3 regions of the Pantoea sp. SGAir0430 genome follow, and region 1 is predicted to be linked to each of the others. Evidence: predicted binding sites of a transcription regulator. Region 1 holds the regulator's gene; each other region holds the start of a gene.
What was found. The regulator PhoB, encoded in region 1, activates phosphate uptake and scavenging genes when phosphate is short. The targets are predictions, from matches to a motif close to CTGTCATAAAACTGNCNNAT.

Region 1 (6,939 bases):
GCTGAAATCTTCGCCCCACAGCGTCATCAGGTAGCCCAGCGTGTCCGAGCCCACGCTGCTCAGGTTGCCGGTCAGCATGCTTTGCTGAGCCGTCGCCAGCAGCGGGCACAGTAATAAAAGAGAGAGCAGCAGCGATTTCATCACAGAGTCCGGTGGCGTTTACTGCGCCACATTCTCGCGGATTCCGTTCGCCACAATCAAGCGCGGTGGCAGCACGAAGCGGAAGCAGGTTTCCTGATGCGGCACGCTGCTGATCTCCAGCCGCGTGGTGTGGTGGCCGAGCGCGTGCTTAACAATGGCCAGCCCCAGCCCGCTGCCGCCGGTGGCGCGCGAGCGCGCTTTATCCACGCGGTAGAAGCGTTCGGTCAGGCGCGGCAGATGCTCCTCGCTGATGCCGGGCCCGTTGTCGCACACCTTAAATTCGGCGCCCTGTTTGGTGCGCAACCAGCTGATGTCGATGCGCGTGCCATCCGGCGTGTGGTTCACCGCGTTATACACCAGATTGGAAATCGCGCTGCGCAGCTGTTCATCATTGCCGAACACCTTCAGGTGCGGATCGGTGTGGAAATGGATGCTGTGCCGGCCCTGGCTGAGGGTTTCCGCCTCGCGCTGCAACAGCAGCAGCATGGTCGGCACATCCACCGTCTCTTTCAGGTCAATGGCGGGGGCCGCTTCGATGCGTGACAGCGTCAGCAACTGCTTCACCAGGCTGTCCATGCGCCGCGTCTGCTCCTGCATGGTGCTGAGCGCCTTGCTGCGGGTGCGCTCATTCATCCCGGCGTCGTCCATCATCTCCAGATAGCCCTGCAGCACCGTCAGCGGGGTACGCAATTCATGACTGACGTTGGCGAAGAAGTTACGCCGCGCCCCTTCCAGCTGGTGCATCTGGGTGACGTCACGCGCCACCATCAGCCACTGCCCTTCACTGTAAGGCATGACGCGGAACTCCATGTGATGCTGATTATTCAGCACCAGCGTCAGCGGCTTGTTGAAGTCGCGCTGGCGGATATAGCGGGAGAATTCAGGGTAGCGCAGCAGGTTGAGGATATTCTGGCCATTATCTTCCGGCCAGCGCAGCCCGAGATGCTGCTGGGCCAGACCGTTACACCAGAAAATGGTGCCCTCTTCGGTGGTGAGTACCACCGCGTCCGGCAGCGACTCGGCCCCGCTGCGAAAGCGTTTGATCAGATTGCCCAGCTCGCGCCGGCGGCGGCGATTGCGCAACTGCATTTGATACAGGCCGTAAAACAGCGGTTCCCAGCTGCCGCGCCCGGTGGGCGGCGTCATTGAACGATCAATCCACAGCCAGTGCGACAGCCGCATCAGATTTTTAAAGTGCCAGAACAGCACGCCGCACACGGCCAGTAACAGCCACCACGGCAGATAGCCAACCAGCAGACCCAGCACCAGCGCAGGCAGACACACCAGCGCCAGCTCGGTCAGTAATCTCTTCCAGGAGAGTCGTTCCAGCACGGTAAAAGACTCCGTTTAGTAGCGGGCAGAGAAACGATACCCTGTTCCGCGAACGGTTTGTACCATGCGATCGTGGCCGGAAACTTCCAGTGCTTTACGTAAACGACGGATATGCACATCCACGGTGCGGTCTTCCACATACACGTTAGTGCCCCACACGTGATTCAGCAGCTGTTCGCGGCTGTATACGCGCTCCGGATGCGTCATAAAGAAGTGCAGCAGTTTGTATTCGGTCGGTCCCATTTCCAGCGGCGTGGTTTCGGACATCACGCGATGCGAGGAGGGATCGAGGCTCAGCCCCTGCATCTCAATCACCTCTTCCACCGCCATCGGTGAGATGCGGCGCATCACGGCTTTAATGCGCGCCATCAGCTCTTTGGGCGAGAACGGCTTGGTGATGTAATCATCGGCGCCCACTTCCAGCCCGCGCACGCGATCTTCCTCTTCACCGCGCGCCGTCAGCATCATCACCGGAATATCACGCGTCATGGCTTCACGCTTTAAATGTTTGATGAACTGAATGCCGCTGCCGCCGGGTAACATCCAGTCCAGCAGAATCAGATCGGGCCAGGGTTCGATCAGCTTGCCAATCGCGCTGTCATAGTCCTCAGCCTCAATCGGCTGATAGTCGTTTTGTTCCAGCACGAAACATAACATTTCACGGATGGGAGCTTCGTCTTCCACAACCAAAATGCGCTTAGCCATTATTACTCCTGCGATTGTGACGGCATGTCACGGGGGTTTGCGGCGCCATTATGCGTCAGTTTTGTGACACTTTTATGAAAAACCCACCTCATGATAATCAGATAAAAAGCGCAATTGTGACAACCGGTTTCGCTTTTTTTTCATTGCGTTGTTAAGCGGTTATACTGCCGCTTTGCGATAGCAGGCACGGAGCATTCATGCGCATTATTCACACCGCTGACTGGCATCTCGGTCAGTTCTTTTACAGCAAAAGCCGCGCCGCCGAGCACCAGCAATTCCTCGACTGGCTGCTGGCCGCGATTGTGCAGCATCAGGTGGATGCGCTGATCGTCGCTGGCGACCTGTTTGATACCGGTTCGCCGCCCAGCTACGCGCGCGAACTGTTTAACCGTTTCGTGGTGGCGCTGCAGCCCAGCGGCTGCCAGCTGATTGTGCTGGCCGGCAACCATGATTCGGTCGCCACGCTGAATGAATCGCGCGAGCTGCTGGCCTGCCTCAATACCCGCGTCATTACCAGCGCCACGCCCGGCGGCGAGCAGCAGGTGCTGACGCTGCAACAGCGTGACGGCACGCCGGGCGCGCTGCTGTGCGCCATTCCCTATCTGCGTCCGCGCGACATCCTGCGCAGCCAGGCGGGTCAGTCCGGTCGCGATAAGCAGCTGTCGCTGCTGCAGGCGATTGAGCAGCACTATCAGCACTGTTATGCCGCCGCCGTGGCGCAGCGCGAAGCCATGGGCAGTACGCTGCCGATCATCGCCACCGGGCATCTCACCACCGTGGGCGTCAGCAAGAGCGATTCGGTGCGTGATATCTACATCGGCACGCTGGACGCCTTTCCGGCGCAGGCCTTCCCGCCTGCCGACTACATTGCGCTGGGCCACATCCATCGTGCGCAGCGCATCGCCGACAGCGATCACATCCGCTACAGCGGTTCGCCGATTGCGCTCAGCTTTGATGAGCTGGGGCGTGAGAAAAGCGTATTCCTGCTGGAATTTAGCACCCGGCTGGAGTCCGTCACACCGCTGGTTATTCCGTCATTCCAGCCGATGCAGATGCTGAAAGGTGCCATGGCGGAGATCGAACAGCAGCTGACCGCGTTTCACACCTATGAAGGCGATCTGCCGGTGTGGCTGGATATTGAAATCACTACTCAGGAGTACCTGAGCGACCTGCAGCGCCGCATTGAACAGCTTACCGACGCGCTGCCGGTTGAGGTGCTGCTGGTGCGCCGCAGCCGCGATCAGCGTCAGCGCAGCCTGGCGCGGCTGGAGAACGAAACCCTGAGCGAACTGAAAGTTGAAGAGGTGTTTGCCCGCCGGCTGGCGCTGGAGGAGCAGCTGGAGGATGAACAGCGCGCGCAGTTAACGCAACTGTTTCGCAGCACGCTGGCGACGCTGGAGGATCCGGGCGCATGAAAATTCTGACGCTGCGTTTTAAAAACCTCAATGCGCTGCGCGGCGAGTGGTTTATCGATTTCCGCCGCGAGCCGTTTGCCAGCAACGGGCTGTTCGCCATCACCGGCGCTACCGGCGCGGGTAAAACCACGCTGCTGGATGCCATCTGTCTGGCGCTCTATCACCAGACGCCGCGCCTTGGTGGCCTGTCGCAGAGCGAAAATCAGCTGATGACGCGTGACACCGCTGAATGCCTCGCCGAAGTGGAGTTTGAGATCAAAGGTGAAGCCTGGCGCGCCTTCTGGAGCCAGAACCGCGCGCGCGGCCTGGCGGAAGGTAAACTGCAGGCGCCGCGCGTCGAACTGGCGCGCGTGGCGGACAACCAGATCGTCGCCGATAAAGTCGGTGACAAGCTCAAAGCCATCGAAACCTTGTCCGGTCTCGATTTTGCCCGCTTCACCCGTTCGATGATGCTGTCGCAGGGGCAGTTTGCCGCCTTCCTCAATGCCAAACCCGGCGAGCGCGCCGAGCTGCTGGAGGAGCTGACCGGCACCGAAATCTACGGCCACATCTCGATGCAGATCTACGAGCGCTGGCGCACGGCGCGCGCGGCACTCGACACGCTGCGCGCCCGCGCCGGTGCGGTGCAGTTGCTCGATGACGCCCGCCGCGCCGAACTGGCGCAGCAGCTGGACCAGCTCACCCGCACCGAACAGGATCTGAGCGAGCAGCTGGCGCAGGCCCAGCAACAGCAGCAGTGGCTGACGCAGCAGCAGCAGCTCAACGCGGAGCAACAGCAGGCGCAGCAGGCGTTGCAGGCTGCCGCCGCGGCCTGGCAGCAGGCGGAAGGCGATCGCCAGCGGCTGGCGCGTGCTGAACCGGCGGAGAAGCTGCGCGACAAACTGCAGCAGCGCGAACAGCTGCAGCGCGACCAGCAGACACTGAACCAGCAGGCGCAGCAGTTACAGCAGCAACAGCAACAGGCACAAGCGGCGCTGCAGCAGGGTGAAAGCCACTATCAGGCCGCACAGCAGGCACGTGAACGCGCGCTGGCCGAACAGCAACAGCTGGAGACGCTGCTGAGCGAACAGGTGATCCCGCTCGATCAGCAGATCGCCAGCCGTGCACAGCAGCTTGAGCAGCAGCAGGCGCTGCTGAGCGAACAGCAAAAAACCCTGTTACTCAGCCAGCAGGCGCTGGATCAGCATCAGCAGGCAAGTGAACGCTTACAACAACAGCTGGCGCAGCAGCAGGCGTTTCGCCTGAGTGAAGCCGCTGTCGCCCGCTGGGGCGGCGAACTGGCGCGCTGGCAGGCCGAACTCGCCCGGCTTGAAGAGCGTGAGCAAACGCTGACGCAGCTCAGCGCGCAGCAGCAACAACTGCAAAGCCAGCTCGAACAGCAGCAGCAGGCGCTGCAGGCGCGCGAACAGGCGGCACAGCCGCTGCAACAGGCGGAAGCCGCGGCACAGCAGCAGCGCCAGCAGGCGGAGCAGGTGCTTACTTCGCTGGAAGCGGAGATCGCCAGCCCGGCGCTGCGGACGGCGCTGGCGCAGCATCAGCAGCAGCGCGGCGCACGTCAGCAGCTCAGCCTGCTGGCGGCACAGTGGCAAACGCTCCAGCCGCAGCGCCAGCAGCGCCAGCTTAAGCTGCAGCAGTTACAGCAGCATGCTGAGCAGGAAGCGCTGGCGTTGCAGCAGCTGCGCGAGGAGTACAAGCGCGAGCATCAGACGCTACTGGATGTGCGTCGCCTGTGCGAGCTGGAGCGCACGATTATTCAGCTGGCCGACGAGCGGGCCCGGCTGCAGCCGGAACAGCCCTGCCCGCTGTGCGGCTCCTGCCAGCATCCGGCCATCGACCGCTACCAGCAGTTGCAGCCGGACGAAAATCAACAGCGCCTGGCCGCGCTGGAGAGCCGCGTGATGCAGCTCAGGGAAGCCGGTACCGCGCGGGGCGAGCAGCTTAAACTGTCGCAGCAGCAACAGCAGGCGCTGCAACAGGAAATCGCCGATCTCGACCAGCAGATCGCCGCCACCCGCGAGCGCTGGCAGGCGCTGTGCGGTGAGCTGGCGCTTACCTTCAGCGCTGAACAGCACGCAGAATTCAGCGCCTGGCAGCAGCAGCAGGACGCGCTCGAAGCCCGCCAGCAGCAGCAGTTGCAGGCGCGTGAACAGGCGGCCGTCACGTTGCAGCAGGCCAAAGACGCGCATCTGCACCAGCAGCAGCGCTGGCAGCAGCATCTGCAGCAGCAACTGCTGGCGCAGCAGCAGCTCACCAGCGCCCAACAGCAGCGCGATGAGCTCGACCAGCGCATCAGTGGTGAACGTCAGGCGTGTCAGCAGCAATTGCAGCAGCTGGAACAGCAGCTGGCTGCCCATCAGCTTAGCCTGCCTGCAGCGCCCGAGCGCGCCGGCTGGCTGCAAACGCTGCAGCAGCGCTGGCAGCAGTGGCAGGAAAGTGAGCGGTTACTTGCTGAGCTACAGCCGCAGCTGGCGAAAAGCGAAACGGAAGGCAGCAGCCTGCAGCAAACTCTGGCGCGTGAACAGCAGCAGGTCGCCAGCCTGGAGCAAGCCCTTAACCACCTGCAACAGCAGCAGCAGGCCCAGCAGCAGCAGCGCCAGCAGCTGTTTGGCGACCGGCGCGTGGCGGACGCGCGTCAGCAGCAGCACGCCGCGCTGCAACAGCATGACCAGGCGCTGGCGCAACAGCTGCAGCGCTGGCAGCAGGCGCAAAGCGAGCTGCACGGCCTGAAAGGTCAGTATGAACAGATTGTCAGCCAGCAGCAGACGCTGGCGCAGCGCACAGCGGACGCCGAAAGCGCCTTCCGGCAGGCATTGCTGCTCAGTGATTTCGCTGACGAAAGCGCCCTGCGCGCCGCGCTGCTGGCGGAAGATGAGGTGCAGACGCTGCGCCAGCGGCTGCAAACGCTGGAGCAGCAGCATCAGCAGCACGCCGCGCTGCATGCCAGACTGGCGCAGCGGCTGAGCGATCACCAGCAGCAGCGCCCGGCCGCGCTCAGCGATGCCGATGCTTGTACCATCGCCGCCCGGCTGGAGCAGCTGCGCGTGGCGCTGCGTGACAACGCACGCCAGCAAGGGGAAGCGCAGCAGCAGTTGCACAGCGATACCCAACAGCGTCAGCAGCAGCAAACGCTGCTGGCGCAGATCGCCGCTGACGAAGCGGAACTGGCACAGCTGAGCCGCCTCAACGATCTGATCGGGTCGGCCAAAGGCGACAAGTTCCGCCGCTTTGCTCAGGGCTTAACCCTCGATCATCTGGTGTGGCTGGCAAACCGCCAGCTCGATCGCCTGCACGGCCGCTATTTATTGCAGCGCCGCGTCAGCGATGAGCTGGAGCTGGAAGTGGTGGA
Region 2 (6,939 bases), 980 kb from region 1:
TGCCCTCCCCGGCGACCCGTGCTGGCCACTCGCCGCCGCTCATCCTCTTCCGCTAATTTCGCACGGAGAAAAATGTAGTAATCTCAGGGGTAAACCTTACACTTTCGAAAGCTAAATTGAGTCAGGATAGTTATGTCGACAATCGCAATGAGCGTGGTGATCCTTGCCGCTGGCAAAGGCACCCGCATGTATTCCGATCTGCCGAAGGTGCTGCACAGCCTGGCAGGTAAACCAATGGTGCAACACGTTATTGATGCCGCTACCGGCCTCGGCGCACAGCAGGTGCATCTGGTCTACGGCCACGGCGGTGAATTGCTGCAGGAGAAACTGGCGCATAACCCGCTGAACTGGGTGTTGCAGGCGGAACAGCTCGGCACCGGCCATGCCATGCAGCAGGCGGCACCGTTCTTCGCCGATGACGAAGATATCCTGATGCTGTACGGCGATGTCCCGCTGATCGCCCAGGAAACCCTGCAGCGTCTGCGCGACGCCAAACCCGCTGGCGGCATCGGGCTGCTCACCGTGGTGCTGGATAACCCCACCGGCTACGGACGCATCGTGCGCGAAAACGGCACCATCACCGGCATCGTGGAGCAAAAAGATGCGTCAGCCGAACAGCTGAAGATTCAGGAGATCAACACCGGCATCCTGATCGCCAACGGTGCCGACCTGAAGCGCTGGCTGGCGCAGCTCAACAACCACAATGCGCAGGGCGAATTCTACATCACCGATATCATCGCCATGGCGCATCAGGAAGGCCGCGTGATCAACGCAGTGCACCCGGCGCGTATCAGCGAAACCGACGGCGTGAACAATCGTCTGCAGCTATCCACTCTGGAGCGCACTTATCAACGCGAGCAGGCAGAAAAGCTGCTGCTGGCTGGCGTCATGCTGCGCGATCCGGCGCGCTTCGATCTGCGCGGTACGCTGCAGCACGGTCGTGATGTCGATATTGATACCAACGTGATCATTGAAGGCAACGTCACGCTGGGCCATCGGGTGAAAATCGGCGCTGGCTGCATCATCAAAAACAGCGTGATTGCCGATGACTGCGAAATCAGCCCTTATTCGGTGATTGAAGATGCCACGCTGGCCGCCGCCTGCACCGTCGGGCCGTTTGCGCGCCTGCGTCCGGGCAGCGAACTGGCTGAACAGGCGCACGTCGGCAACTTTGTCGAGATGAAGAAAGCGACGCTGGGTAAAGGCTCTAAGGCCGGCCATCTGTCGTATCTCGGGGATGCGGAGATTGGCGCGGGCGTGAATATCGGTGCCGGCACCATCACCTGCAACTACGACGGTGCCAACAAGTTTAAAACCATTATCGGCGACAACGTGTTTGTCGGCTCGGACACCCAGCTGGTGGCTCCGGTCAGCGTGGCGGCGGGCGCCACCATCGCCGCCGGCACGACGGTGATGAAAGACGTTACCGCTGCCGATCTGGTCTATAACCGCAAAGAGCAAAATCAGAAGTCTGGCTGGCAGCGTCCGGTTAAGAAAAAATAAATGTCAGGGCCGGCAAAGATCGGCCCGGTATTAAAAACCCGACATATTCCGGTTTTCAGGCAGCTAACGCACCTGCAACCTGGAATAGGAAGGGATATCCCCCACTCTCTACAAGGCTCGGGGAACAATCAGGTCAGATGACAACGCAATGGCCGAAAGCCATGACGTCAGGAAATTACTATGTGTGGAATTGTTGGTGCAGTAGCGCAGCGTGATATCGCAGAAATTCTGCTGGAAGGGCTGCGTCGTCTTGAGTATCGCGGTTATGACTCTGCCGGTCTGGCGGTTGTCGATCGCCAGGGCCACATGACGCGGTTGCGTCGTCTGGGTAAAGTGGCCAATCTGGCAGAAGCGGCGGAGCAGCAGCCGCTGATTGGCGGAACCGGCATCGCGCACACCCGCTGGGCGACGCACGGTGAGCCGTCGGAAGCCAATGCGCACCCGCACGTCTCAGAGCACATTATTATTGTGCACAACGGCATCATTGAGAACCACGAACCGCTGCGTGAGCAGATGATCGCACGCGGTTACCGCTTTGCCTCCGAAACCGATACCGAAGTGGTGGCGCACCTGGTGCACTGGGAGCAGAAACAGGGCGGTACGCTGCGCGAAGTGGTACTGCGGGTGATCCCGCAACTGCGCGGGGCGTATGGCATGGTGATCATGGACAGCCGCGATCCGTCGGTGCTGGTGGCTGCGCGTTCCGGCAGCCCGCTGGTGATTGGCCGCGGCGTGGGCGAAAACTTTATCGCTTCCGATCAGCTGGCGCTGCTGCCGGTGACCCGCCGCTTTATCTACCTCGAAGAAGGGGATATTGCCGAAATTACCCGCCGCGAAGTGACGATTATTGATCGCCACGGTAACCAGGCACAGCGCGCGGAGATCGAATCCAATGCGCAGTACGATGCCGGCGATAAAGGCGTTTACCGCCATTACATGCAGAAAGAGATCTACGAACAGCCGAACGCCATCAAAAACACGCTGGCCGGCCGCTTCCATGACGGCATTGTTGATCTCAGCGAGCTGGGCGCTAATGCGGAAACGCTGCTGAGCCAGGTGGAACATATCCAGATCATCGCCTGCGGCACCTCTTACAACTCCGGCATGGTGTCGCGTTACTGGTTTGAGTCGCTGGCCAACATCCCGTGTGACGTGGAAATCGCCTCCGAATTCCGCTATCGCAAATCGGCGGTGCGTAAAAACAGCCTGCTGATCACCCTGTCGCAATCCGGTGAAACCGCCGATACGCTGGCAGCGCTGCGCCTGTCCAAAGAGCTGGGCTATCTCGGTTCGCTGGCCATCTGCAACGTGGCGGGTTCGTCACTGGTGCGTGAGTCAGATCTGGCGCTCATGACCAAAGCCGGCACCGAAATCGGCGTGGCCTCGACCAAAGCGTTCACCACCCAGCTGACGGTACTGCTGATGCTGGTGGCGAAGCTGGGGCGTCTGCACGGCATGCGCGCTGAAACAGAGCACGAGATTGTTCATGCACTGCAGGCGTTGCCGAGCCGCATTGAACAGATGCTGGCGCAGGATAAAGTGATCGAGAATCTTGCCGAAGGCTTCTCTGACAAGCATCACGCGCTGTTCCTCGGCCGTGGCGATCAGTATCCGATTGCCATGGAAGGGGCGCTGAAGCTGAAAGAGATCTCCTATATTCACGCCGAAGCCTATGCGGCGGGCGAGCTGAAGCACGGTCCGCTGGCGCTGATTGATGCCGATATGCCGGTGATTGTGGTGGCACCGAACAACGAACTGCTGGAGAAGCTGAAATCCAACATCGAAGAGGTGCGCGCGCGCGGCGGTCTGCTGTACGTGTTTGCCGACCAGGATGCCGGTTTCAGCGACAGCGAAGGCATGAAAATCATCCCGCTGCCGCACGTTGAAGAGGTGATTGCCCCAATCTTCTACACCGTGCCGCTGCAGTTGCTCTCCTACCACGTGGCGCTGATCAAAGGCACCGACGTCGACCAGCCGCGTAACCTGGCTAAGTCGGTTACGGTGGAATAAGCGTAGCCCGGTCTGGAAACAGGCCGGGTTTTTTTAACTCATTGTTGTTCCGATTAAATTAATCGTGAATTCTGTGAACGTTGTGAATTAATTTTTCCCTGATATGTGAAATCAACTTTCATAATTCGCTGGCTGTCCTTCACTTCTGTTTTGTTTAACTTTAATTTAACCTTTCAGTCATAAGCTTTCTGATGCATGTAGCAAGCCAAACTCGTTCTCTGCATGTAGGAATTTATGGCGCGTTATTTCATATTTACTTTTTTTTGTCTGGTGTTTTTATCCGATGCACTGGCATCGTCATTTAGTGTGAATATTTCCGGTAACGTGATGGTACCTTCCGACTGTAAAATAAATAATGGTATGCCGATCAGTGTTAATTTCGGCGATGTGCGCACCGATAAAATAGATGGGAAAGCGTATCAGCAACCTGTGTCATTTACGCTTTCCTGCACTAATCTTCCCTCTAATGCGCTTAAACTCCAGCTACAGGGGAATGCAGCCAGTTTTGATAGCGGTGCGTTACGCGCATCAGTTAGCGGGTTAGGTATTGCGTTTTTTAAGTCTAGCGCTGAAAGGTTAAATATTAATACCAGCTGGGTAAACTTTACTTATCCCGCGCTGCCGGTTATTACGGCCGTCCCGGTGAAAGATAACAGCAGCAGTTTAACGGGTGGAAGTTTTACTTCAGCGGCAACACTGGTAGTGGAACTGCAATAAATGAAACGTACGTGGTTAATGGCACTATTGCTGCCCGCTATGCTGAAGTATAGCGCAGTGGCTGCTTTCAGCGTGCAGGCTAACTTCAGTGGAAAACTCATCGAGCCGCCCTTATGTCAGATTAACGGCGAAAAGCCAATTATGGTGGAGTTTGGTTCAGTGGTTATTTCCCAAATCAATGGCGACAGCTACAGAAAACCTGTCTCCTGGACGTTAACCTGTAGCAATAATCCCGATAAGAGTATGCGTGTACAAATCAGTGGCACCGGAAGCGCATTTAATTCTGCTTTGCTGGCGACCAGCCAGCGTGATTTGGCGATTCAGATATTAAGCGGTAAAAATGGCGAAAACGCCCTGGCACTGAATAACTGGCTGCCGTTTACCTTTCCTGCGCTGCCCGTCATTCAGGTGGTACCGGTGAAAAAAAACGCCGCGGTGTTAACCAGTGGTGACTTTTCTGCTTTTGCTGCGCTGGTGGTTGAGTACCAGTAGATGATCGGCGTTGACGCAACCACAGGATTAGACCAATGCTAACAGGGCTTGTTTTCCGCTATCTGGCTTTTTTCGCTGGCCTGCTGCTGTTCTTTTCAGCGCAAGCGATGGAAGCCCCGCGCGTAGATGGCATTCGCTGGGTCAACGCAAGCCAGGTTGAAATTACCTGGTCAGTGGTGGATGTCGGTATGATATCCGGCTATGCCCGCTGTAACTCTTCAGAGAGAACCTGCGCAGCAGGCATCGGTGTCAGCGCCTGGTTTATCGGGCATGGCACCGTATTCAGCGCTGCGGGCGGGCCGCAAATTTACGTCGATCAGGGCGAGAGCCTGGCCTCGGTGGCTGAACGTTTTATCCGTTTTAATGGTCGGGGTGGCAAGTTTCTGCGTAACTCAGATACCCGTTATTACAGTTCATACTGCGGCAGCTTTGTGACAGCCTCCGCGACCGTAACTGACTATTCCGGAATGGTTGCGCCCTGGGCACCTTGCGTCAACATTCCGGTGGTGCCGGTATCCTGTTCGGTAAGCGGAGCCGTGCTGAATATTAATCATGGTACGCTGGCCCCGGCCGCCGTTAATGGCGCCAAAGCCAGCGTTAACTTCTCGCTTTTCTGCAACCGTGATGTGAATATCAGTTTTGCGCTTGCCGGTGGGATCAATATCCTCAAACTGAGCAACAACATCAGTACGCTGTTATCACTGGCTGACGGGAGCCTGAATAAACCGCAATTAGTGCGGGCTAACGTGACGACGCCGTTCACGCTGATTTCGACGCTCTCCTCAACAACCCCCAGTCCCGGTAACTTTACCGGCAGCACGGTGGTTTTCATTAATTACCTCTGATTTGCCAGCCGACCCGGTTGTCATATAACTGTCACAATTCGTACATTTCACTGTCATCAAACTGTCCTATTTTGCCTCCAGCAGCAATCACTGACTCTTACTAAAACGGCGTCAAGCCTGATTTTTAATCCCCTGGAGGGAACATGACACTGATGCGTAGCACCGTAGCCCGAATTCTCGCCGCCACCTTCGCAGTAAGCGCGGTTTCTGCTTTTGCAGCCACCGACCTGACAGGCGCAGGCGGGACGTTCCCGGCACCGGTTTATGCCAAGTGGGCAGCAGAGTATCAGCAAGCCACCGGTAGCAAAATCAACTATCAGGGTATTGGTTCCTCGGGTGGCGTGAAGCAAATCATTGCCAAAACCGTGGATTTCGGTGCGTCCGATGCGCCGATGAAAGAAGAAGATCTGCAGAAAAATGGCCTGTTCCAGTTCCCGACGGTGATCGGTGGCGTGGTGCTGGCGGTGAACATTCCCGGCGTTAAATCTGGTGAGCTGACGCTCGACGGTAAAACGGTCGGCGACATCTATCTCGGCACCATCAAAAAGTGGAACGATCCGGCGATCACCAAACTGAACCCGGGCGTGAAGCTGCCAGACACCAACATCAACGTGGTGCGCCGCGCGGATGGTTCCGGCACCTCTTTCGTCTTCACCAGCTACCTGTCTAAAGTGAATGAGACCTGGAACAGCAAAATCGGTAAAGGCAACACCGTCAACTGGCCAACCGGTCTGGGCGGTAAAGGTAATGACGGCGTGGCCGCGTTTGTACAGCGTCTGCCAGGCTCGATTGGCTACGTAGAGTACGCCTACGCCAAACAGAACAACCTGACTTACACCAAACTGGTTGATGCCGATGGCAAGCCTGTGGCACCGAGCGAAGCCAGCTTTGCAAACGCCGCCAAAGGCGCTGACTGGAGCAAATCCTTTGCCCAGGATCTGACCTTCCAGAAAGGCAACGACGCATGGCCGATCACCTCAACCACCTTCATCCTGATCTATAAAGAGCAGGCGAATGCGGAGAAGGGTAGTGAAGTGCTGAAGTTCTTTGACTGGGCGTACAAAGGCGGCAGCAAAACGGCTACGGCGCTGGATTACGCTGCGCTGCCAGAGAGCGTAGCGAATCAGATTCGTGCTGCCTGGAAAGCCAACATCAAAGACAGTTCCGGTAAAGCGCTGTACCAGTAAGTGTATGACCCGGCCAGCGTCCGCGCTGGCCAGCCTGATGGGCGGCCTTGTTGCCGCCCTGATTACCCTCTGAGATCGAGAATTCTATGGCTGCCACTAAGCCGACGTTTAAAGCACCGGGCAAGCAAGGCGACATGATATTCGGCGCGCTGGTGAAGCTCTCCGCGCTGATCGTATTACTGCTG
Region 3 (6,939 bases), 740 kb from region 1:
CGCCGATTCCGCACAGGATGGCTGGCAGCGCATGCTGGCGTGGTTTAAGCAGTATGGCGTCGCGCCAAACGCGGAATAAAAAAAGGGGCGCCAGCGCGCCCCAACTCAACAACACAACGTATTATCCTGCCATCAAACGGTTTCGGCGCGCAGCTTCTGCGCCGCTTTCACCATGTTGGCCAGCGCCTGACGCGTTTCACTCCAGCCGCGCGTTTTCAGGCCACAGTCCGGGTTCACCCACAGGCGCTGCTGCGGAATACTCTGCGCCGCTTTGCGCAGCAGATCTTCCATCCACTCCACGCTCGGTACGTTGGGTGAGTGGATGTCATACACGCCCGGCCCGATTTCATTGGGATATTCAAACGCTTTAAACGCATCCAGCAGATCCATATCAGAACGTGAGGTTTCGATAGTGATCACGTCGGCGTCCAGCGCGGCAATCGAATCCATGATGTCGTTGAACTCGCAATAACACATGTGGGTGTGAATCTGCGTCTCGTCCTGCGCCACCGCGGCGTTAAGGCGGAACGCGTCCACCGCCCAGCGCAGATAGGCTGCCCAGTCAGACTGATGCAGCGGCAAGCCTTCACGCAGCGCCGGTTCGTCAATCTGAATGATGCCGATACCGGCTTTTTCCAGGTCCTGCACTTCGTCGCGCAGCGCCAGCGCAATCTGTTTAGCGATGGTTTCGCGGGTCACGTCTTCCCGCGGGAACGACCAGCACAGGATGGTGACCGGTCCGGTCAGCATGCCCTTCACCGGTTTGTCGGTCAGCGACTGCGCATACTTTGCCCACTCGACGGTAATCGGCTGCGGGCGGCTGACGTCCCCGATGATCACCGGCGGCTTAACACAGCGCGAGCCGTAGCTCTGAACCCAGCCGTTCTGGGTGAAAACAAAGCCGTCGAGGTTTTCGCCGAAGTACTCCACCATGTCGTTACGCTCGGCTTCGCCATGCACCAGCACGTCGAGCCCCAGACGCTCCTGCTCCGCAATCGCCTGTCGGATGTGTTCCGCGATACCGGTGCGGTAGTGGCCGCCGTCAATGTTGCCTTTTTTGAAGTCGAGGCGCAGGCCGCGAATCTCGGTGGTCTGCGGGAAAGAACCGATGGTGGTGGTGGGCCACGCCGGCAGGTTAAAGCGCTGACGCTGCGCCTGAGCACGCACGGTGTAGCTGCTGTTGCGCTCAGTGTCTCTGGCCTGGACTTGCGCCAGACGCTGCGCCACGGCGGGATTATGCACGCGAGCAGAATTTGCCCGGGCACGAATCGGCGCGCTCCAGGCGTGCAGCGCAGCGGCATCGTGCTGGTTCAGCGCCTGACTCAGCAGCGACAGCTCCGTGCACTTCTGTAACGCAAAGGCGAACCAGCTTTTTATCTCGTCGTCGAGGCGGGTTTCCACGCTCAGGTCAATGGGGCTGTGCAGCAGTGAGCAGGAGGAACCGATCCACAGCTGTTGACGCTGGCCGGTCAGCGGCTGCAGGCGCTCAAACCAGCGGGTGAGATCGGCGCGCCAGACGTTACGGCCATTGATCACCCCCAGCGACAGCAGCCAGTCCGCCGGGATCTGCTGGTTGAGTTGCTCAAGGTCGTCTTTGCCGTGCACCAGGTCCACGTGCAGGCCCTGCACCGGCAGCGTTTTGATGACATCAAGATTCTGACCAATGCTGTCAAAGTAGGTGGTCAGCAGCAGTTTCACTTCGCCCTGTAGCGCGTCGTACGCCGGTTTAAACGCCTCGCGCCACGCCTGCGGCAGTTCCAGCGCCAGCGCCGGCTCATCAATCTGCACCCATTCGATGCCGCGCTGACGCAGTTCAGCCAGCACCTGACGGTACACCGGCAGAATGGCCTGCAGCAGCGACAGGCGGTCAAAGGCGTCACCTTTCACCTTACCCAGCCACAAATAGGTCACCGGCCCCAGCAGCACCGGTTTGATGGTGTGGCCGAGCGCCAGCGCTTCATCCACCTCGTCCAGCAGTTGCGTCCAGCTGAGACGGAACTGCTGACCCTGGGTAAATTCCGGCACGATATAGTGATAGTTGGTGTTAAACCATTTGGTCATCTCTGCCGCCGCCGCAGGCTCGCCGCTGGGCGCCCGACCGCGGCCGATGCGGAACAGGGTGTCGAGGTCAATCGAGCCGTCTTTATTCTGGTGCCGTGCCGGTACGTTACCGAGCAGCAGGCTGGTGGTCAGTACGTGATCGTACCAGGCAAAATCGCCGACCGGCAGCAGATCAACACCGGCGTCTTTCTGCTGCTGCCAGTGACGGGCGCGCAGTTCACGACCCACCGCCAGCAGTTCGTCCTGTGAGCTGTTCCCGGCCCAGTAGCTTTCCTGCGCTTTTTTCAGTTCGCGGCGCAGTCCGACGCGAGGGAAACCGAGAGTATGGTTCAGAATGGTCATGTGAGATTCTCCAGAAGTTGTTCGCTGTGCGACAGTCGCAGCAACCGATTTACGTTCATCCAGCGGGCAATCCTGCCGTGCGCTGAGCGTATTAGCTGGACAAAGGTAAAGTGGCCGTCGCGTCTGACTGAGATGTTTAGCCGTCCAGATGTTTACACCGCTATAATCTGCGGGTACTGTATGTGTCTCAAGCGCAATTTGTTCAATCTCGATGTGAAGGACTCTCATGATCGAACTCAAACACCTGCGGACGCTGCAGGCGTTACGGCACACCGGCTCGCTGGCTGCCGCCGCCGCTCAGCTTCATCAGACGCAATCGGCGTTGTCTCACCAGTTCAGCGACCTGGAACAGCGGCTGGGCTTCCGGCTGTTCGTGCGTAAGAGCCAGCCGCTCCGTTTTACGCCGCAGGGAGAGATTCTGTTGCAGCTGGCGGAGCAGATTCTGCCGCAGATTCAGCAGGCGCTGCAGGCCTGTCATGAGCCGCATCAGACCACGTTGCGCATCGCTATCGAATGCCACAGCTGCATCCAGTGGCTGACGCCGGCCCTGAACAATTTCCGTCAGAGCTGGCCGCAGGTAGTGATGGACTTCAAATCCGGCGTGACCTTTGATCCGCAGCCGGCGCTGCAGCAGGGTGAACTGGACGTGGTGCTGACGTCCGATATTCTGCCGCGCAGCGGTTTGTTCTATGCGCCGATGTTTGATTTTGAGGTGCGGCTGGTGCTGGCGCCGGATCACCGCCTGGCGCAGCTGGCTCACATCACGCCGGAAGATTTGGCCGATGAGGTGCTGATGATCTATCCGGTACAGCGTCAGCGGCTGGACGTGTGGCGTAACTTCTTACAGCCAGCCGGCGTCAGCCCGGCGCTGAAGAGCGTGGATAATACACTGTTGCTGATCCAGATGGTGTCAGCCGGCATGGGCATTGCCGCGCTGCCGCACTGGGTGGTAGAGAGCTTTGAGCACCAGGGGCTGGTGGTGACGCGCACGCTGGGCGACGGGTTGTGGAGCCGTTTATACGCGGCGATGCGCGATGGCGAGCAGCGGCAGCCGGTGCTGGAGGCCTTTGTGCGCTTTGCCCGTCAGCACGCCTGCGAACACCTGCCTTATGTGCGCGATGCCTCGCGCCCCGGTTCCCTGCAGCCGGTCTCGTCCTGATGCCGCGGGCGGCCAATGTCGCCCGTGCTGTTATCCCTGCCCTGCCTGCTCTATAATGCGCCGCCTTAACCGCTACCGGAGAGTTTCACCATGACCAATAACGATGTGCTGCGCAGCGTGCGCTATATGCTGGATTTGAGCGACAGCAAAGTGGTGGAGATTTTTGCGCTGGCGGGCAGTGAAGTACCGCGTGAAGATGTGCAGGCGTGGCTGAAGAAAGATGACGATGAGGCGTTTCGTAAACTGCCGGATGTGCTGATGGGCTACTTCCTCAACGGTCTGATTTTCTACCGTCGCGGCAAAAGCGAAGACGCGCCGGCCCCGTCGGTTGAGCGCCGCATGAACAATAATATCTTTCTCAAGAAGTTACGCATCGCCTTCGCGCTGAAAACCACCGATATCCCGGATATCTTATTGAAGGCTAACTTCAAGGTGTCACAGGCTGAAATCGGCGCGATTTTCCGCAACCCGGATCATAAAAATTATCGCGAGTGCGGTGACCAGATTCTGCGTAACTTCCTGAAAGGTTTAACGCTGATTCAGCGGCCATCTACACCCGCGAAAAAAAGCTAAGCGCCTGAACTGCTGCTTTTGGCCGTGTGTCCCAGTACCCAGCGTTTATGCACGTACAGGGACGCAAAAATCACTATCGCCCCGGCGATAAAGCTCGGCCAGTGCGGCTTCTCCTGCCAGATCGCCAAATTCACCAGTAATCCTGCCGGCACGTGCATGTTGTTCATAATGCCCAGCGTCCCGGCATCGACCTGGGTCGCGCCGTAGTTCCACATGAAGTAACCCAGCCCGGACGCGACCACGCCCAGCCACACCAGCACGCCCCACTGCAGCGTGGTGGTCGGCAGCTTGTGCGGATTGCCCCAGATGCACCAGGCGATCACCGCGATCAGCACTGCGCCGAGATAGAACCACGAGAACGCGGTGTGCTGCGGCATCGGGCGGACTTCCTGCAGGCGCTTATAGCCCACCATGCCAATCGCAAAGCAGATGTTAGCCGCCTGCACCAGCAGCAGTCCGAACCAGAAATCATCGCTGACTTTGTCGTAGCGGATAATGGCCGCACCGAGCACCGCCAGCAGCGCGCTGAAAGCATAGCCAATGCGCAGCGGGCGCTTGCTGAGCAGGTCATAAATCAGCGTGACATATAGCGGCGTCATCACCGTAAACAGCAGGAATTCCGGCACGCTGAGATAGAGATAAGCCTCGAAACTGATCAGATACATGATGCCTAATTGCAGCATGCCCACCAGCATATAGAGCAGTAACGTTGAGGCGCGGTAACCGCGCCAGCGCAGAAACGGCAGAAAGACCAGCGCCGCCAGGCCTAAACGCATCAGCACCGAGAACCAGGTATCCACCTGCCCCGCCAGATACTCCCCGATTAAACTAAAAGAAAAAGCCCACAGAATGGTGGTAACGATCAGCAACAGCACGGTTATGTATCCTAAAGTTCAACACTGGCGCTAGTGTAAACAAACTACAGCGCGCTGGCGGGATAATCTGGTTGACATGTGATGAAATTAAACACGATCGCATCTTCCCTGCCCGGTCAGCAGGCACGCGTCCGCATGGCGGGTTGACCGACGGGCGGCGATTTTTATGAGGCAGCGCGCCGTTTTCTCTGACAGAAATGCGCGAAATCCAACATTTACTGGTTTATATCGCTCTTTATTGTCATAAAACTGTAACATATGTGTCACACGTCACAGTAACTGCGCGTAACCATCACTATTCTGTGCGCGAAATGGAAAGGTTGCTTTCTGTTCGCTGTCGTACTTTTTTTGCCCCAACCTGCTGGGAATCGATAACTATATTGCGCCCTTGGAGGGCCATTCTGATGTTGAGTATTTTTAAACCTGCACCACACCAGCCCCAGGTGGCGGATGATCGCGTCGATCCGCTCTATCGTCGTCTGCGCTGGCAGATCTTCTTCGGCATTTTCTTTGGCTACGCCGCCTATTATCTGGTGCGCAAAAACTTTGCGCTGGCGATGCCTTACCTGGTCGAACAAGGCTTTTCCCGCGGCGACCTTGGCTTTGCCCTCTCCGGCATCTCCATCGCCTACGGTTTTTCCAAATTCATCATGGGATCGGTCTCGGATCGCTCCAACCCGCGGGTCTTTTTACCCGCCGGCCTGATTCTCGCCGCCGCCGTGATGCTGGTGATGGGCTTCGTGCCGTGGGCAACCTCGAGCATCATGGTGATGTTCGTGCTGCTGTTTCTGTGTGGCTGGTTCCAGGGCATGGGCTGGCCACCGTGCGGACGCACCATGGTGCACTGGTGGTCGCAGAAAGAGCGCGGCGGCATTGTGTCGGTATGGAACTGCGCGCACAACGTGGGTGGCGGTATTCCTCCGCTGCTGTTCCTGCTCGGCATGGCGTGGTTTAACGACTGGAAAGCCGCGCTCTATATGCCGGCGTTTGGTGCCATCCTCGTCGCCATCATCGCTTTTGCGCTGATGCGCGATACGCCGCAGTCGTGCGGGCTACCGCCGATTGAGGCATGGAAGAATGACTATCCGCCGGATTACAGCGAGAACCACGAACAGGAGCTGACGGCGAAGCAGATTTTCATGCAGTACGTGCTGCCGAATAAGCTGCTGTGGTACATCGCACTGGCCAACGTGTTCGTATATCTGCTGCGCTACGGCATTCTCGACTGGTCACCGACCTATCTGAAAGAGGTGAAGCACTTCACGCTGGATAAATCCTCGTGGGCCTATTTCCTGTACGAATACGCCGGGATTCCGGGCACGCTGCTGTGCGGCTGGATGTCGGACAAGGTATTCCGCGGCAATCGCGGTGCCACCGGGGTGTTTTTCATGACGCTGGTGACCATCGCCACCATCATTTACTGGCTGAACCCACCGGGTAATCCGGGCGTGGATATGATCTGCATGATCGTCATTGGCTTCCTGATCTACGGTCCGGTGATGCTGATTGGTCTGCACGCGCTGGAGCTGGCACCGAAAAAAGCGGCCGGTACTGCGGCAGGCTTTACCGGTCTGTTCGGCTATCTCGGCGGATCGGTGGCAGCCAGTGCGATTGTCGGTTACACCGTGGATTTCTTCGGCTGGGACGGCGGTTTCTTAGTGATGATTGTCGGATCGGTGCTGGCGGTGGTGTTACTGCTGCTGACCATGGTCAGCGAGCATCGCCACAAGCAGCAGCAGGCATAATCTGAGCGGGCCGGTGCATACCGGCCCGTTTTATTCAGGCCAGGAACAACTTACGCAGCGTCTGCGGCACCGCGTCGTCGGCGTTGCTGCCAATCACTTCCAGCGTCGGCAGGGTATCTTTCAGGCGCTGATGAGCGTTACGCATGATGCAGCCTTTGCCCGCCATACTCAGCATCTCGACATC

Region 2: a site for PhoB is predicted at 5,618-5,637, ahead of pstS (phosphate ABC transporter substrate-binding protein PstS). Genes of this name have one in related genera too.
Region 3: a site for PhoB is predicted at 5,249-5,268, ahead of glpT (glycerol-3-phosphate transporter). Genes of this name have one in related genera too.

The regions. Positions count from the first base shown of each region.
Region 1 covers NZ_CP039427.1:1,988,997-1,995,935, forward strand. The annotation lists gene E7738_RS09645 (PstS family phosphate ABC transporter substrate-binding protein) at 1-141, opposite strand, end outside; gene phoR (phosphate regulon sensor histidine kinase PhoR) at 160-1,473, opposite strand; gene phoB (phosphate response regulator transcription factor PhoB) at 1,489-2,178, opposite strand; gene sbcD (exonuclease subunit SbcD) at 2,376-3,593, shown strand; gene E7738_RS09665 (AAA family ATPase) at 3,590-6,939, shown strand, end outside.
Region 2 covers NZ_CP039427.1:2,969,706-2,976,644, forward strand. The annotation lists gene glmU (bifunctional UDP-N-acetylglucosamine diphosphorylase/glucosamine-1-phosphate N-acetyltransferase GlmU) at 133-1,503, shown strand; gene glmS (glutamine--fructose-6-phosphate transaminase (isomerizing)) at 1,684-3,513, shown strand; gene E7738_RS14070 (fimbrial protein) at 3,748-4,230, shown strand; gene E7738_RS14075 (fimbrial protein) at 4,231-4,722, shown strand; gene E7738_RS14080 (MrpH family fimbial adhesin) at 4,758-5,567, shown strand; gene pstS (phosphate ABC transporter substrate-binding protein PstS) at 5,711-6,754, shown strand; gene pstC (phosphate ABC transporter permease PstC) at 6,841-6,939, shown strand, end outside.
Region 3 covers NZ_CP039427.1:2,724,285-2,731,223, forward strand. The annotation lists gene E7738_RS12940 (dienelactone hydrolase family protein) at 1-79, shown strand, start outside; gene metE (5-methyltetrahydropteroyltriglutamate--homocysteine S-methyltransferase) at 133-2,403, opposite strand; gene metR (HTH-type transcriptional regulator MetR) at 2,630-3,562, shown strand; gene E7738_RS12955 (YehS family protein) at 3,653-4,135, shown strand; gene E7738_RS12960 (carboxylate/amino acid/amine transporter) at 4,132-5,010, opposite strand; gene glpT (glycerol-3-phosphate transporter) at 5,415-6,755, shown strand; gene yigL (sugar/pyridoxal phosphate phosphatase YigL) at 6,790-6,939, opposite strand, start outside.